2 linked regions of the Streptomyces ficellus genome follow. The protein of the gene in region 2 interacts with the protein of the main gene of each other region in a pairwise test. Links are inferred from orthologs where the notes say so. Each region holds a gene or a part of one and is shown on either strand. Other genes may lie near its edges. The genes, in order: rlmN and ftsZ.

Region 1 (8,301 bases), 3.6 Mb from region 2 along the record:
GTCGCCGGGGCGGCCGAGGAGCCGGGCGACGGCGACGGGGAGGGTCGGGTTGTCGGGCCGGGCGATGAACACGGTCGCGCCGAACTCGCCCAGCGACACGGCGAAGGCGAACCCCGCCGCGACCAGCACCGCCCGCCGCACCAGCGGCAGGTCCACCTCCCGCCACACCCGCCACGGCGAGGCGCCGAGCACCGCCGCCGCCTCGCGCAGCCGGGCGTCCACCGCGCGCAGCACGGGCAGCATGGTGCGGACGACGAACGGCACGCCGACGAGGGCCTGGGCGAGCGGTACGAGGATCCAGGAGGAGCGCAGGTCGAGCGGCGGCTCGTCGAGTGTGATCAGGAACCCGAAGCCGACCGTCACGGCGGACACCCCGAGCGGCAGCATCAGCAGCGCGTCGAAGCCGCGCACCAGCCGCCCGGCGCGCCGGGTGAGCGCGGCGGCGGCGAGCCCGCCGATCAGGAGCGCGATCGCGGTGGCGGCGAGGGCGTACTCGAGGGAGTTCGCGATCGCCTCGGCCGGCGGGACGAGGAACGTGCCGCCCGCGTCGACCTCCTGGAGTGCCCGGTAGTAGCCGAGCCCGCCGTCGAAGGACCGCTGGACGAGCACGCCGAGCGGCAGGACGAGCAGCAGCGCCACGGAGGCGAGGACGCCGCCGAGCAGCGCCCACTGGCCGGTGCCGCGGGGACGGCGGGCGGTCAGGGCCGGGTCGACGAGCCGCAGCATGGCCTCCCGGCGCGGGACGGTGCGGGCGTGGACGGCGAGGATGGCGCCGACGGCGGCGAACTGCACCAGCGTGAGGACCGCGGCGGTCGGCAGGTCGAGCAGTTGCGCGGTCTGCCGGTAGATCTCAGCCTCCAGCGTGGCGAAGGCGTGCCCGCCGAGGATCTGGACGATGCCGAAGGAGGTGTACGAGAAGAGGAACACCATCAGCGCGGCGGCGGCCACGGCGGGCCCGAGCGCGGGGAGCGTGACGCGCCGCCACGCGCCGAAGCGGGAGGCGCCGAGCACCCGGGCGGCCTCCTCCTGGCGCGGGTCGAGCTGGGACCAGAGGCCGCCGACGGTCCGGATGACGACCGCGTAGTTGAAGAAGACGTGCGCCAGGAGGATGGCCCACACGGTGGCGTCGAGCCGTATCCCCCACAGCTCGTCGAGGAGTCCGCGCCGCCCGACGAGCGCGAGGAACGCGGTGCCGACGACGACGGTCGGCAGGACGAACGGCACGGTGACGACGGCCCGCAGCAGTCCCTTGCCGGGGAAGGAGAAGCGGGCGAAGACGTATGCGCCGGGCAGGGCGATCAGCAGGGTGAGCGCGCTGGAGGCGAGCGCCTGCCAGGTGGTGAACCACAGGACGTCGAGGATGTCCGGCCGGGTCAGGACGTCGCCGATCCGGCCGAGCTGCCAGGTGCCGTCGTCCGTCCTCAGCCCGCGGCCGGTGATCGCGGCGACGGGGTAGGCGAAGAAGACGGCGAAGAACGCCACGGGCAGGGCCATGAGCCCCGCCCGCAGCGCGCCGCGTTTGACGGTGCCTACTTCAGGACGAGCGAGGACCACGTCTGGATCCACTGTTCGCGGTTCTGGGCGATCTTCTCGGGGGCGACGGTGTGCGGCCGGGCGACCTTGGCGCCGTGCTCGGTGAACAGCGCGGGGAGCTTGGCGTCCTTCGCCACCGGGTTGACGAACATCTGGAGCGGCATGTCCTCCTGGAACTTCTTGCCGATCATGAAGTCGATGAGGGCCTTGCCGCCCTCGGCGTTCTTCGCGCCGGTCAGCAGGCCCGCGAACTCGGTCTGCTGGAAGCAGGTCCCGGTGGAGACGCCGGTCGGCGCCTCGGCCGGCCGCGGCTCGGCGTAGAGCACCTCGACGGGCGGGCTGGAGGCGTAGGACACGACGAGCGGCCGGTCGCCCTTGGCCTTCTTGCCGCCGGCGGAGCCGGAGAACTCCTGGTTGTAGGCGAGCTCCCAGCTGTCGGCGACCTTGACGCCGTTGGCCTTCAGCTTCTTCCAGTAGTCCTGCCAGCCGTCGTCCCCGTACCGGGCGGCCGTGCCGAGCAGGAAGCCGAGGCCGGGCGAGGAGCGCTCGGGGTTCTCGACGACGAGGAGGTCCTTGTAGGCGGGCTTCGCGAGGTCGTCGAAGGTCTGCGGCGGCGCCAGCTTCTTGTCCGCGAAGTACTTCTTGTCGTAGTTGACGCAGATCTCGCCGGTGTCGACGGGCGTGACCCGGTGCTTGTCCTTGTCGAGCTGTACGGCGTCGGGGACCCGGTCCAGGCCCTTGGCCTCGTACGGGTCGAAGATGCCGTTGTCGAGCGCGCGGGACAGCAGGGTGTTGTCGACGCCGAAGAACACGTCGCCCTGCGGGGCGCCCTTGGTGAGGACGGCCTTGTTGACGGCCTCGCCCGCGTCGCCGCTCTTGAGGACCTTGACGGTGTAGCCGGTCTGCTTGGTGAACTCCTTCAGGACGGCCGGGGAGGCGTTGAAGGAGTCGTGGCTGACGAGCGTCACGGTCTTCGGCTTCGTCCCGCCGTCGCCGGCGTCCTTGCCGGAGTCGCCGCCGCAGGCGGTGAGCGTGGTGACGCCCAGCGCGGCGGCGAGGGCGCCGACCGCGATCTTCTTGGTGGTGCTCACTGAGATTCCTCCTGGGTATGACCAGGAAGAGACGCGGCCCCGACCGCCGCGGACGTGCGGCGGTCGGGGCGCAACAGCTCGAGTAACGACCGAACTTCCTACCCAGAATGACCTGGGCGAGGTTCAGAGGGTCTGCGGTCTGACGGTCACCGCACTCTCAGCGCTGTGGCGCTCCCCTGTCGGAATATGGAGATGTGTTCGAGGTCAGACTACAAGCTCACCGCTCGGTGGCCGCGAGCTGTCCACAGGCACCGTCGATCTCCTGCCCGCGGGTGTCACGGACGGTGACGGGTACGCCGTGGGCGGCGATCGCCTCGACGAACGCCTTTTCGTCCTCGGGGCGGGACGCGGTCCACTTGGAGCCGGGCGTCGGGTTGAGCGGGATCAGGTTGACGTGGACGCGCTTGCCCTTGAGGAGGCGGCCGAGGAGGTCGCCGCGCCAGGCCTGGTCGTTGATGTCGCGGATGAGGGCGTACTCGATGGAGATGCGGCGGCCCGACTTCTCGGCGTACTCCCAGGCGGCGTCCAGCACCTCCCGGACCTTCCAGCGCGTGTTGACCGGGACGAGGGTGTCGCGCAGCTCGTCGTCCGGGGCGTGCAGCGAGACGGCGAGGCGGCACTTGAAGCCCTCGTCGGCGAAGCGCAGCATCGCCGGGACGAGACCGACGGTGGACACGGTGATGCCGCGCTGCGACAGCCCGAGCCCGTCCGGCTCGGGGTCGGTGAGGCGGCGGATGGCGCCGACGACGCGCTTGTAGTTGGCGAGCGGCTCGCCCATGCCCATGAACACGATGTTGGACAGCCGCGCGGGTCCTCCCGGCACCTCGCCGTCCCGCAGCGCCCGCATGCCGTCGACGATCTGGTGGACGATCTCGGCGGTCGACAGGTTCCGGTCGAGACCCGCCTGGCCGGTGGCGCAGAACGGGCAGTTCATGCCGCAGCCGGCCTGCGAGGAGATGCACATGGTGACGCGGTCGGGGTACCGCATGAGGACGGACTCGACGAGGGTGCCGTCGTGCAGCCGCCACAGGGTCTTGCGGGTGGTGTCGTCGTCGCAGGAGATGTGCCGTACGACCGACATCAGGTCGGGCAGCAGCTCCGTGGCGAGCTTCTCGCGGGACGCGGCGGGGATGTCCGTCCAGGCGGCCGGGTCGTGCGCGTACCGCGCGAAGTAGTGCTGGGAGAGCTGCTTGGCCCGGAACGGCTTCTCACCGATCGCGGCGACGGCTTCCTTGCGCTCGGCGGGCGTCAGATCGGCGAGGTGTCGCGGCGGCTTCTTCGCTCCGCGCGGGGCGACGAAGGTGAGCTCTCCCGGTGCGGGGCGTGGCATGACCTGGTACTCCTCAGTAAAGACGAGGCCGCGGTACGTGAGCCGGGAGACCTCACCGGATGATCCCCGCGCGGTGCCGCAGGGCCGAAAGGGCCCGCCGCCTCGATGCGACGAGCCCTTCCAGGGTAACCGGACGGCGGTTCAGCCTGTTCCGACGAAGATCACGAACAGCAGCCACACCACCGGAGCGGTCGGCAGCAGCGAGTCCAGCCGGTCCATGATGCCGCCGTGCCCCGGCAGCAGGGTGCCCATGTCCTTGATCCCCAGGTCCCGCTTGATCATGGACTCGCCGAGGTCGCCCAGCGTGGCGCTGGCCGCGACGGCGAGGCCCAGCAGCAGGCCCTGCCACCAGGTGCCGCCGTCGATGGCGAACTCCATGCACAGCGCGCCCGCCGCCATGGCGAACGCCACCGCCCCCAGGAGCCCCTCGCGGGTCTTGCCCGGGCTGATGCGCGGCGCCAGCTTGTGCTTGCCGAACCGCCAGCCGACCGCGTACGCGCCGGTGTCGCTGACCACGGTCAGGACGAGGAAGGTCAGCACCCGCCACGGACCGTCGTCCGCGGTGAGCATCAGCGCCACGAACGTCGCGAGGAACGGGACGTAGAACGCGGCGAAGACACCGGCCGTGACGTCCTTCAGGTAACCCTCGGGCGACTCGGTCATCCGCCACACGAGCACCGCGAGCGCGGTGAGCGCCATGGCGACCCAGGCCCCCTCGGCCCCGCGCACGTACCCGGCCACGACCATGGCCGCGCCGCCCACGGCCAGCGGCACGAGCGGAGCCCTGATCGACTTGCGCTCCTGAAGGCGGGACGTCAGCTCCCACAGCCCGACCACGACGGCGACCGCTATCACACCGACGAACACGGCCTTGACGACGAAGAGCGACGCGACGATCACGGCGCCGAGCCCCACGCCGACCCCTATGGCGGCCCGCAGGTCCCGGCCGGCCCGCTTCTTCTGCTTCCTCGGCGGACCGGGCAGCTCCGTGGGCTGCGGCGCTCCCGACTGCGGGCTGGGCATGGGCTCCTGCGGATTCTCCGGCTGCGGCGACCGGTCCTGCCGCGGCTGTCCGTGCGGCTGCCACGGCTGGTCCGGCCGCTGCGGCAGCTCGTCACGGAACAGGGGACCGCTCAGCGGAGCGGTCCCCCGGTCGCGGTCGTCCTGGCCTCCACCGGTGTCGCCACCGGCGGGAACGTCGGGCACGATGGGCATGGGCCGAGTCTGCTGCGCCTCATGCCCGTCGTAGGCGGGACCCGCCGGGGCTGCCGGAGCGAACCCCGGGTGGTGCCCCTGGTCGGGCGGACCCCATTGACCGCCTCTCGGCGGGGCCCCCCAGGAAGAGTCGTTCATCAGACCTCGAGCAGCTCGGCTTCCTTGTGCTTGAGCAGCTCGTCCACCTGCGTGACGTACTTCGCGGTGGTGTCGTCGAGCTCCTTCTCCGCGCGGCGCACCTCGTCCTCGCCGGCCTCCTTGTCCTTGACCAGCTTGTCAAGGGCGTCCTTGGCCTTGCGGCGCACCGAACGGATGGAGATCTTCGAGTCCTCGGCCTTGCCCTTGGCGACCTTGATGTACTCGCGGCGCCGCTCCTCGGTGAGCTCGGGGAACACCACACGGATGATGTTGCCGTCGTTGCTCGGGTTGACGCCCAGGTCGGAGTCGCGGATGGCCTGCTCAATGTTGCGCAGCGCGCTCTTGTCGAACGGGGTCACCACGGCCATGCGGGGCTCCGGCACGGAGAACGACGCCAGCTGGTTGATCGGCGTCGTGGCACCGTAGTAGTCGGCCACGATCTTGTTGAACATGGCCGGGTGCGCACGCCCGGTACGGATCGCGGCGAAGTCCTCCTTGGCGACCAGGACGGCCTTCTCCATCTTCTCCTCTGCCTCGAGGAGGGTCTCTTCGATCACCACTTGCTCCTGCGTGTCTATGAGTAGGCCCGGCGTACAAAGGGCTGCGGAACCTGCGTCGCGTGTGTCCCCTGCACGGTGTCCGACCGGCAGGGCTTTGTCCATCCCCTCGCGGGGCACCCCTGGGGACCCGGGATCAGGTCCTGGTGCCCTGGTCGCTCACGAGAGTGCCGATCTTCTCACCCTTCACGGCCCGGGCGATATTGCCCGCCGCGAGCAGCTCGAAGACGAGGATCGGGAGGTTGTTGTCGCGGCAGAGGGTGATGGCGGTGGCGTCGGCGACCCTGAGGTCGCGGGAGAGCACCTCGCCGTACTCCAGCGCGTCGAACTTCACCGCGTCCGGGTTGGCCTTGGGGTCGGAGTCGTAGACCCCGTCCACCCCGTTCTTGCCCATCAGGAGGGCTTCCGCGTCGATCTCCAGGGCGCGCTGGGCGGCGGTGGTGTCCGTGGAGAAGTAGGGCATGCCCATGCCCGCGCCGAAGATCACGACGCGGCCCTTCTCCAGGTGGCGGACCGCGCGCAGCGGGATGTACGGCTCGGCGACCTGCCCCATGGTGATGGCGGTCTGGACCCGGGAGTCGATGCCCTCCTTCTCCAGGAAGTCCTGGAGGGCGAGGCAGTTCATGACCGTACCGAGCATGCCCATGTAGTCGGAGCGGGCCCGGTCCATGCCGCGTACCTGCAGCTCCGCGCCGCGGAAGAAGTTGCCGCCGCCGATCACGACGGCGATCTGCGCGCCGTCGCGGACGACCGCGGCGATCTCGCGCGCGATGGCGTGTACGACGTCGGGATCGACGCCGAGGCCCCCACCGCCGGCGAACGCCTCGCCGGACAGCTTCAGCATGAAGCGACCGGCGACATTTTTACCGGTGTTGTCGTCGCCCTGTGCGGCGCCCTGGTTCATGGAGATCTCCTCGTGCACATACGAAGAAGGCCATTGCCGGTGGGTGCTGTTGTCCCTACGGCAATGGCCTCCTCGTCAGATCTGTGGCCGCCGGCGCTGACGCGACCGACCGTCCACTGGGAAAACCCTAGCGGGATCCCGTGTCGAGCGCGTACCCGCTCAGATGCCGACCTTGATGCGGCTGAAGCGCTTCAGGGTGACACCGGCCTCGTCCAGGACCTTCTGGACGGACTTCTTGTTGTCGAGCGCGTACGGCTGACCCAGGAGGGTGGCGTCCTTGAAGAAGCCGTTGAGGCGACCCTCGACGATCTTCGGGAGCGCGGCCTCGGGCTTGCCCTCGGCGCGGGTGGTCTCCTCGGCGACGCGGCGCTCGGCCTCGACGACCTCGGCCGGGACGTCGTCCTTGGAGAGGTACTTCGGGGCGAAGGCGGCGATGTGCTGGGCGATGCCCTTCGCGACCTCGGCGTTCTCCTTGTCGAGCTCGACGAGGACACCGATCTGCGGGGGCAGGTCCGGCATGGTGCGGTGCATGTACGCCGCGACGAAACCGCCGGAGAACTGCGCGAACCGGTCGAGGACGATCTTCTCGCCGAGGTTGGCGTTGGCCTCGTCGACGTACGCCTGGACGGTCTTGCCGGCCTCGATCTCGGACGCGAGCAGCGCCTCGATGTCGGCGGGGGACGTCTTGGCGACGTGCTCGGCGAGGGCCTTGGCGACGCTCTGGAACTTCTCGCCCTTGGCGACGAAGTCCGTCTCGCACTTCAGCTCGACGAGGACACCGGAGGTGTTGTCGTCGGAGAGCACGGAGACGACGGCGCCGTTCTCGGCGGAGCGGCCCTCGCGCTTGGCGACGCCCTTCTGGCCCTTGATGCGCAGGGCCTCGACGGCCTTGTCGACGTTGCCGTCGGCCTCGTCGAGCGCCTTCTTGCAGTCCATCATGCCGGCGCCGGTGAGCTCGCGGAGCTTCTTGACGTCAGCGGCGGTGTAGTTCGCCATGATCTGTAAGTCTCTCTCGAAGTCTGGAAGATCTACGGGTGAACGGCGGGGGCAAGGCGCACCCCCGCCGTCGATCCGAACCTGAAGGGTCAGGCCTGCTCGGCGTCCGCGGCCGGAGCCTCGGCCGGGGCGGCCTCGGCAGCCGGGGCCTCGGCGGCCGGGGTCTCGGCCGGCTTCTCGGCGGCCTCGTCGGACTCCGCCTTCTTCTCGCCACCCTCGAGCAGGTCGCGCTCCCACTCGGCGAGCGGCTCGCCGGCGGCCTTCTCGCCCGGCTTCTGGTCGCCGGTCGCGGCGCCGGAACGGGCGATGAGGCCCTCGGCGACGGCGTCGGCGATCACGCGGGTGAGCAGGGTGACGGAGCGGATCGCGTCGTCGTTGCCCGGGATCTTGTAGTCGACCTCGTCGGGGTCGCAGTTGGTGTCGAGGATCGCGACGACCGGGATGTGGAGCTTGCGCGCCTCACCGACGGCGATGTGCTCCTTCTTGGTGTCGACGATCCAGACGGCGCTCGGCACCTTCTGCATCTCGCGGATACCA
Region 2 (8,266 bases):
TGGAGAAATGGGGCCAACTCCCCGAACCTCACACCGACTTCATCTTCGCCATCACCGGGGAGGAACTGGGGCTGGCGGGGACGCTGTCGGTACTCGCCCTCTTCGCGGCTCTAGGCTATGCGGGTATCCGCGTGGCCGGACGCACGGAGGACCCCTTCGTGAGGTATGCCGCGGGAGGTGTGACCACCTGGATCACGGCGCAGGCCGTGGTCAACATCGGTGCGGTGCTCGGGCTGCTGCCGATCGCCGGGGTCCCCCTCCCGCTGTTCTCCTACGGAGGTTCCGCCCTGCTGCCGACCATGTTCGCCGTCGGTCTGCTCATCGCCTTCGCGCGGGAGGAGCCCGCGGCGAAGGCAGCCCTGGCCATGCGACAGCCCGGTCCGGGCACATGGGCCGGGGTGAGTTGGAAGTCGATGCGACGGCGCGTCAAGAAGCGTCCGTCCGGAGAGCGGTGAATTTCGGTGCATGTCGTACTCGCCGGTGGGGGGACCGCCGGCCACATCGAGCCGGCGCTCGCCCTCGCGGACGCCCTGCGCAGGCAGGACCCGACCGTGGGGATCACGGCCCTCGGTACGGAGCGGGGTCTGGAGACCCGGCTCGTACCGGAGCGTGGCTACGAGCTGGCGCTCATCCCCGCCGTCCCGTTGCCGCGCAAGCCCACCCCTGAGCTGATCACCGTCCCGGGGCGGCTGCGCGGCACCATCAAGGCGGCCGAGCAGATCCTCGAGCGCGCCAAGGCCGACTGTGTCGTCGGCTTCGGCGGGTACGTGGCCCTGCCCGGCTACCTGGCCGCCAAGCGGCTCGGCGTGCCGATCGTGGTCCACGAGGCCAACGCCCGGCCCGGCCTGGCCAACAAGATCGGTTCGCGGTACGCGGCCGGGGTCGCCGTCGCCACGCCCGACAGCAAGCTCCGCGGCGCCCGCTACATCGGCATCCCGCTGCGGCACACCATCGCCACGCTCGACCGCGCCCGGGTCCGCCCCGAGGCGCGCGCCGCGTTCGGACTGGACCCCAACCTGCCGACGCTGCTGGTCTCCGGCGGCTCGCAGGGCGCCCGCCGCCTCAACGAGGTGATCCAGCAGGTCGCCCCGGTCCTCCAGCGCTCCGGCATCCAGATCCTCCACGCGGTCGGCCCGAAGAACGAACTGCCGCACGCCGACAACATGCCCGGGATGCCGCCCTACATCCCGGTACCGTACGTGGACCGGATGGACCTCGCGTACGCCGCGGCCGACATGATGCTGTGCCGCGCGGGCGCGATGACCGTCGCCGAACTCTCCGCCGTCGGGCTGCCGGCCGCGTACGTGCCGCTGCCCATCGGCAACGGCGAACAGCGGCTCAACGCCCAGCCGGTGGTGAAGGCGGGCGGCGGCCTGCTGGTCGACGACGCCGAGCTGACGCCCGAGTGGGTCCAGGGCAACGTGCTCCCGGTGCTCTCCGACCCGCACCGGCTGTACGAGATGTCCCGCGCCGCCGCCGAGTTCGGCCGCCGGGACGCCGACGACCTGCTCGTCGGCATGGTCTACGAGGCGATCGCGGCACGCCACAGGGCGTGAGAAGGCAGGGAGCATGGCCGGGCCGACGACGACCACCGAGCGCGGCGCGCCGGGCTCCCGGGGCGCCAGGGGCCCGCGGGCCAAGGGCTCCGGACCCAAGGGGTCGTCCCCGGCCCGGCTCGCCCCGCGGTGGCGCCCGGGGCGGCCGGGTGGCGGCCGCCGCGCCCTGCCCGGCCCCCGTGCCGTGCTCCTGATCGTCATCGTGCTCGGGCTGCTCGCCAGCGGGCTGTGGCTCTTCTACGGCTCCGCCTGGCTGCGGGTCGAGCAGGTCACCACCTCCGGTACGCGGGTGCTGACGCCCGCGCAGGTCGAGGCGGTGGCCGCGGTGCCCGTTGGGGCGCCGCTGGTGTCGGTCGACACGGACGGCATCGAGGCCCGGCTGCGGCGCGCCCTGCCCCGTATCGACACGGTGGACGTCGTCCGCGACTGGCCGCACGGCATCGCCCTGCGGGTGGTCGAGCGCACCCCGGTCCTCCTCATCGGCAAGGGAGGCAGGTTCACCGAAGTGGATGCCAAGGGTGTGCGGTTCGCCACGGTCGACGCGGCCAAGGCCCCCGAGGGCGTGCCCCTGCTGGAGCTGGCGGTCGCCTCGTCGCCCAGCCTGCGCCGCTTCGACGCCGAGCGGCTGACCGTCGAGGCGGTCGGCGTCGCGGGTGACCTGCCCGGCCGGGTTGCCGAGGACGCCAAGGTTCTCCGGGTCCGTTCGTACGACTCCATCACCCTGGAGCTGACGGGCGGCCGGACCGTGGAGTGGGGGAGCGGCGAGGACGGCGAGGCGAAAGCGCGTGCGCTGACCGCACTGATGAAAGCGGCGCCCAAAGCGGGGCACTTCGACGTGAGTGCCCCGACCGCCCCGGCGGCGTCGCGGAGTTGACGCACATATGCCCTGGCCAGCACCCTGGTTGGTCAGCGCTATGGGTGATCACATAGGGTGAAAAGAAAAACGGGAGGTTCGGCGTGTTCGTTGAACGTGCGCCACTTGTCGACTTAGTGTCCTGTTCGGAAGAGTCCAGCGAACAGAGACACTGGTAACCCTAAACTTCAACGTTAGGGTTTGGGTCGGCGTTTCGGACCGTCCCATCGGCATCCGTCGTCGCGGCGCGGGACCACCGCGCAGTGGCGACACGTAACTCGAGGCGAGAGGCCTTCGACGTGGCAGCACCGCAGAACTACCTCGCAGTCATCAAGGTCATCGGTGTCGGCGGCGGTGGTGTCAATGCCATCAACCGAATGATCGAGGTCGGTCTCAAGGGCGTCGAGTTCATCGCCATCAACACGGACGCGCAAGCTCTGTTGATGAGCGACGCCGACGTCAAGCTCGACGTCGGCCGTGAACTCACCCGCGGCCTCGGGGCCGGAGCCAACCCGGCAGTCGGTCGCAAGGCGGCAGAGGACCACCGCGAGGAGATCGAGGAGGTCCTCAAGGGGGCCGACATGGTCTTCGTCACCGCCGGCGAAGGCGGCGGCACCGGCACCGGCGGCGCTCCCGTCGTCGCCAACATCGCGCGCTCGCTGGGCGCCCTCACCATCGGTGTGGTCACCCGGCCGTTCACCTTCGAGGGCCGGCGCCGCGCCAACCAGGCGGAGGACGGCATCGCCGAGCTCCGCGAAGAGGTCGACACCCTCATCGTCATCCCGAACGACCGGCTGCTGTCCATCTCGGACCGCCAGGTCAGCGTGCTGGACGCGTTCAAGTCCGCCGACCAGGTGCTGCTCTCCGGCGTTCAGGGCATCACCGACCTCATCACCACCCCGGGCCTGATCAACCTCGACTTCGCCGACGTCAAGTCGGTCATGTCCGAGGCCGGATCCGCCCTCATGGGCATCGGCTCCGCCCGCGGCGACGACCGCGCGGTGGCCGCCGCCGAGATGGCGATCTCCTCGCCGCTGCTGGAGGCGTCCATCGACGGCGCCCGCGGTGTGCTGCTCTCCATCTCCGGTGGCTCGGACCTCGGACTGTTCGAGATCAACGAGGCGGCCCAGCTGGTCAGCGAGGCCGCCCACCCCGAGGCCAACATCATCTTCGGTGCCGTCATCGACGACGCCCTCGGTGACGAGGTACGGGTCACGGTCATCGCGGCCGGCTTCGACGGCGGCCAGCCGCCGGCCCGGCGCGACAACGTGCTGAGCGCCGGGTCGAGCAAGCGCGAGGAGCCGGCGCCCCCGGCACGCGCGACCGAGCAGCCCCGGCCGGTGAGCGGCCTCGGGACCGTCCCGGTGCGCGAGGAGTCCCCGGCCCCGGCGGCCGAACCGGCTCCGGCGGCGAACGACAGCTCCCTGTCGGTCACCCCGCCGGCGGTCCCGCCGGCCCGCCCGTACCCGGACACCTCCGCCGAGGAGCTGGACGTCCCGGACTTCCTGAAGTGACCGTGTGACGTGATAGGGCAGCACGACACAGTGAGCGGCGCGCACTTCGCCTTCACCGACCGGTGGGGCGGGGTGAGCGCCGTTCCGTACGAGGAGCTCAACCTCGGCGGAGCGGTCGGGGACGACCCCGGTTCCGTCATGACGAACCGTCGGCTCGCCGCCGAGAGCCTGGGGCTCGACCCGCGGCGGGTCGTCTGGATGAACCAGGTGCACGGGCGTGACGTCGCCGTGGTCGACGGACCGTGGGCGCCGGACGAACCGGTCCCGGCGGTGGACGGCGTCGTCACCGCCCGGCGCGGGCTCGCGCTCGCGGTGCTCACCGCCGACTGCACCCCCGTCCTGCTGGCCGACCCGGTCGCGGGCGTCGTGGGCGCGGCGCACGCCGGCCGCCCCGGGATGGTCGCGGGCGTCGTCCCGGCCACGGTCGAGGCCATGATCGCTCTCGGCGCCGAGGCGTCGCGGATCACCGCCCGTACCGGCCCGGCCGTCTGCGGACGCTGCTACGAGGTGCCCGCGGCCATGCGGGACGAGGTGGCCGCCGCCGTACCGTCGGCGCACTCCGAGACGAGTTGGGGCACTCCGGCCGTCGACGTGACCGCCGGAGTGCACGCGCAGCTCGACGCGCTGGGGGTGCGCGACCGGAGTGCGTCGGCGGTGTGCACGCTCGAGTCGCGCGACCACTACTCGTACCGCCGCGACCGCACGACCGGGCGGCTCGCCGGATATGTCTGGTTGGACGGTTGAGGATGACGGACCGCAAGGCTGAACTCGCCCAGAACCTGGCGCGGGTGGAGGAACGTATCTCCGCCGCGTGCGGGGCCGCCGGCCGCCGCCGCGAGGAGGTGACCCTGATCGTGGTCACCAAGACCTACCCCGCGAGCGACGTGCGGCTGCTGCATGAGCTGGGGGTCCGCCACGTCGCCGAGAACCGGGACCAGGACGCGGCCCCCAAGGCCGCCGCCTGTGCCGACCTCGACCTCACCTGGCACTTCGTCGGCCAGTTGCAGACCAATAAGGTCCGTTCCGTGGCGAGTTACGCGCACGAGGTGCAGTCGGTCGACCGGCTGAAGCTCGTCGGCTCGCTCTCCGCCGCCGCGGCGCGCGCCGGGCGTGAACTGGGGTGCCTGATCCAGGTCGCGCTGGACGCGGAGTCCGGCGAGCGGGGGGAGCGCGGAGGCGTCGCCCCGGACGGCGTCGAGGAGTTGGCGGCGGCGGTGGAGGAGGCGCCGGGCCTCCGGCTCGACGGGCTCATGACCGTGGCACCGCTGGCCGGGCCGTACGCCGGACGGCAACGGGCCGCGTTCGACCGGCTGATGGAATTGGCATCCCGCCTGCGCGCGTCCCGTCCTGCTGCGAACATGGTGTCAGCAGGGATGAGTGCGGACCTCGAGGACGCGGTGGCGGCCGGGGCGACACATGTGCGCATCGGTACGGCGGTACTCGGAGACCGACCCAGGCTCGGGTAACGTCGCGAAGCAAGTCGGACCACAGCAGAAAATATGGTCATTTCCGCCGAACAGCGGACAGGCCTCGTGGATCGCGGGCACTTGGTGACGCTGTGCCCACTAATGGTGAGGGCGATCCACCACAGAGCGGAGGACTCAGAGAATGGCCGGCGCGATGCGCAAGATGGCGGTCTACCTCGGCCTCGTGGAGGACGATGGGTACGACGGCCGGGGCTTCGACCCCGATGACGACTTCGAACCCGAACTGGAGCCGGAGCCCGAGCGCGACCGACGGCGCCACCAGCCCCCGCACCAGGCTTCGCACCAGGTCTCGCACCAGGCGGAGCGCGAGGAGCCGGTGCGGGTGGTCCAGCAGCCGCCCGTGCAGCGCGAGCCCGTTCCGCTTCCCGCTGAAAGCGGACGTCCGGCGCGAATCGCCCCCGTGGCATCCATCACACCTGAACGCCCGAGCCTGGAGAAGAACGCACCGGTGATCATGCCCAAGGTCGTGTCCGAGCGGGAGCCCTACCGCATCACCACACTTCACCCACGGACCTACAACGAGGCCCGTACCATCGGGGAACACTTCCGCGAGGGCACCCCTGTGATCATGAACCTCACCGAGATGGATGACACGGACGCGAAGCGACTTGTCGACTTTGCCGCCGGTCTCGTCTTCGGGCTGCATGGCAGCATTGAGCGAGTGACGCAGAAGGTGTTCCTGTTGTCGCCTGCTAACGTCGATGTCACGGCGGAGGACAAGGCCCGCATCGCAGAGGGCGGATTCTTCAACCAGAGCTGAGAGCACGACACCGGGAACGACCCGGCCGGGAGGCCGGTGGACATGGGATCAGGGGAGAGGGAAGCGCGGGATGAGCGTCGCACTACAAGTGATCTACATCGCTCTGATGTGCTTCCTTGTCGTCCTGATCTTCCGGCTGGTCATGGACTACGTCTTCCAGTTCGCACGTTCATGGCAACCCGGGAAGGCGATGGTGGTCGTTCTGGAGGCCACCTACACTGTCACCGATCCACCACTGAAACTTCTGCGGCGGTTCATCCCGCCGCTGCGTCTCGGGGGCGTGGCACTCGACCTGTCCTTCTTCGTTCTGATGATCATCGTCTACATCCTGATCTCCATCGTGAACAGCTTCATGATGAGGGTGTGAGGGTGTAGCGATCCGGTCCTGCCGACTGCCGACGACTACGTAGAGGTGAAGGAAAGATGCCGCTGACCCCCGAGGACGTGCGGAACAAGCAGTTCACGACCGTCCGCCTCCGAGAAGGCTATGACGAGGACGAGGTCGATGCCTTCCTCGACGAGGTCGAAGCCGAACTGACGCGCCTGCTCCGCGAGAACGAGGACCTGCGCGCCAAGCTGGCCGCCGCCACGCGCGCGGCCGCGCAGAACCAGCAGCAGCAGGGGATGCGCAAGCCGCCGGAGCAGCAGGACCGGCCCGTGGGTCCCGGCGCTCCCGTCCCCGCCGCCATATCCGGACCACCGGTCCAGCAGCAGCCCCCGCAGATGGGTCCGCCCCAGCTGCCCGGTGGTGCCCCGCAGCTGCCGGCCGGCCCGAGCCACGGCGGCCCCCAGGGCCAGCACGGCCCCGGCTCCATGCAGGGCGGCCCCATGCAGGGCGGTCCCATGGGTGGCCCGATGGGCGGTCCCATGGGTGGTCCCATGGGCGGTCACGGCCCGCAGATGCCGCAGCCCGGTCAGGGCCCCGGCGGCGACAGCGCGGCCCGCGTCCTCTCCCTCGCCCAGCAGACCGCCGACCAGGCGATCGCGGAGGCCCGTTCCGAGGCCAACAAGATCGTCGGCGAGGCCCGGTCGCGCGCCGAGGGCCTGGAGCGCGACGCCCGCGCCAAGGCCGACGCCCTGGAGCGGGACGCCCAGGAGAAGCACCGCGTCGCGATGGGCTCGCTGGAGTCCGCCCGCGCCACGCTGGAGCGCAAGGTCGAGGACCTGCGGGGCTTCGAGCGCGAGTACCGCACCCGCCTGAAGTCGTACCTGGAGAGCCAGCTGCGCCAGCTGGAGACCCAGGCCGACGACTCGCTGGCCCCGCCGCGGACCCCGTCCGCCGCGCCGTCGCTGCCGCCCTCCCCGTCGATGGCGTCCGCGGGCGCGAGCGCACCGTCGTACGGCGGCAACCAGACCATGGGCGGCGGCCCGTCGATGGGCGGTGGCCCGTCCTACGGCGGCCAGCAGCAGATGTCGCCCGCGATGACGCAGCCGATGGCACCGGTGCGGCCGCAGGCGCCGCAGCCGATGCAGCAGGCGCCGTCGCCGATGCGCGGTTTCCTCATCGACGAGGACGACAACTGACGGCGGCGGGTCGCGCGCGCAGCGCGTAGCCGTCGGTCGGCAGGCAGTCGGGCCGGGGCCCGGGACGTAGTGACGTCCCGGGCCCCGGCCCGTTTGTCGCTCGTACCCGTTGTGGGCGTCCCGCTGGGGCGATGGGGGTCCCCCCTGCTCGAGCGGAGCCGAGAGCTTGGGGGAGGGTGGGCGCAACGGGACCGGGGCGGTGCCTGTCGTCGGTTCCCTGCGGGGCGGTGCCTGTTCCCGGTTCGCCTGCGGGCGGTGCCTCGTGCCGGTGACCCCCGTGGGTGGGGGGCGTGGCCCCTCCGGGCTCGCCTCCTCGGGGCCGGCGGCCTCGGGTTACGCGTAAGGGGAGCCCCGGTAACGCCGCCGGTCCCCTGCGGGGGCGACCCTGCACGGCCCCGCCCCGGGTACGTCGCCGGGTGCGGGAACGCGGAAGGGCCCGGCCACGGGAGGGTGGCCGGGCCCTTCGGGGCGGTTAGGCCTTGCGGAGGCGGAACGTGAGGGAGAGGCCCTCGTCGGTGAACGGGGCGCCGTAGGTGGCGTCCGCGTCGGCGGAGGAGAAGTCGGTCGCCAGG

Evidence for each region.
Region 1: the proteins of ftsZ (region 2) and rlmN interact in binary tests that used the Escherichia coli proteins (3 or more experiments, as listed by UniProt). The link is inferred for Streptomyces ficellus from one-to-one orthologs.

What each region holds. Positions count from the first base shown.
Region 1 is NZ_CP034279.1:1,917,237-1,925,537, forward strand. Bases 1,899-4,846 are described here. They hold rlmN (dual-specificity RNA methyltransferase RlmN), read right to left. Parts: upstream 3,955-4,846; coding sequence 2,842-3,954; downstream 1,899-2,841. Other genes in these bases: EIZ62_RS08215 (thiamine ABC transporter substrate-binding protein), read right to left, coding at 1,899-2,624; EIZ62_RS08225 (phosphatidate cytidylyltransferase), read right to left, coding at 4,096-4,846. Outside these bases: EIZ62_RS08210 (ABC transporter permease), read right to left, coding at 1-1,494; more of EIZ62_RS08215, read right to left, coding at 1,530-1,898; more of EIZ62_RS08225, read right to left, coding at 4,847-5,307; frr (ribosome recycling factor), read right to left, coding at 5,307-5,864; pyrH (UMP kinase), read right to left, coding at 6,001-6,768; tsf (translation elongation factor Ts), read right to left, coding at 6,928-7,764; rpsB (30S ribosomal protein S2), read right to left, coding at 7,854-8,301.
Region 2 is NZ_CP034279.1:5,478,768-5,487,033, forward strand. The notes cover bases 1,903-4,815. They hold ftsZ (cell division protein FtsZ), read left to right. Parts: upstream 1,903-2,708; coding sequence 2,709-3,923; downstream 3,924-4,815. Other genes in these bases: EIZ62_RS24510 (cell division protein FtsQ/DivIB), read left to right, coding at 1,903-2,430; pgeF (peptidoglycan editing factor PgeF), read left to right, coding at 3,954-4,667; EIZ62_RS24525 (YggS family pyridoxal phosphate-dependent enzyme), read left to right, coding at 4,670-4,815. Outside these bases: putative lipid II flippase FtsW, read left to right, coding at 1-455; murG (undecaprenyldiphospho-muramoylpentapeptide beta-N-acetylglucosaminyltransferase), read left to right, coding at 462-1,556; more of EIZ62_RS24510, read left to right, coding at 1,570-1,902; more of EIZ62_RS24525, read left to right, coding at 4,816-5,389; EIZ62_RS24530 (cell division protein SepF), read left to right, coding at 5,532-6,170; EIZ62_RS24535 (YggT family protein), read left to right, coding at 6,241-6,537; EIZ62_RS24540 (DivIVA domain-containing protein), read left to right, coding at 6,594-7,694; ileS (isoleucine--tRNA ligase), read right to left, coding at 8,167-8,266. UniProt on the Escherichia coli protein: Essential cell division protein that forms a contractile ring structure (Z ring) at the future cell division site. The regulation of the ring assembly controls the timing and the location of cell division.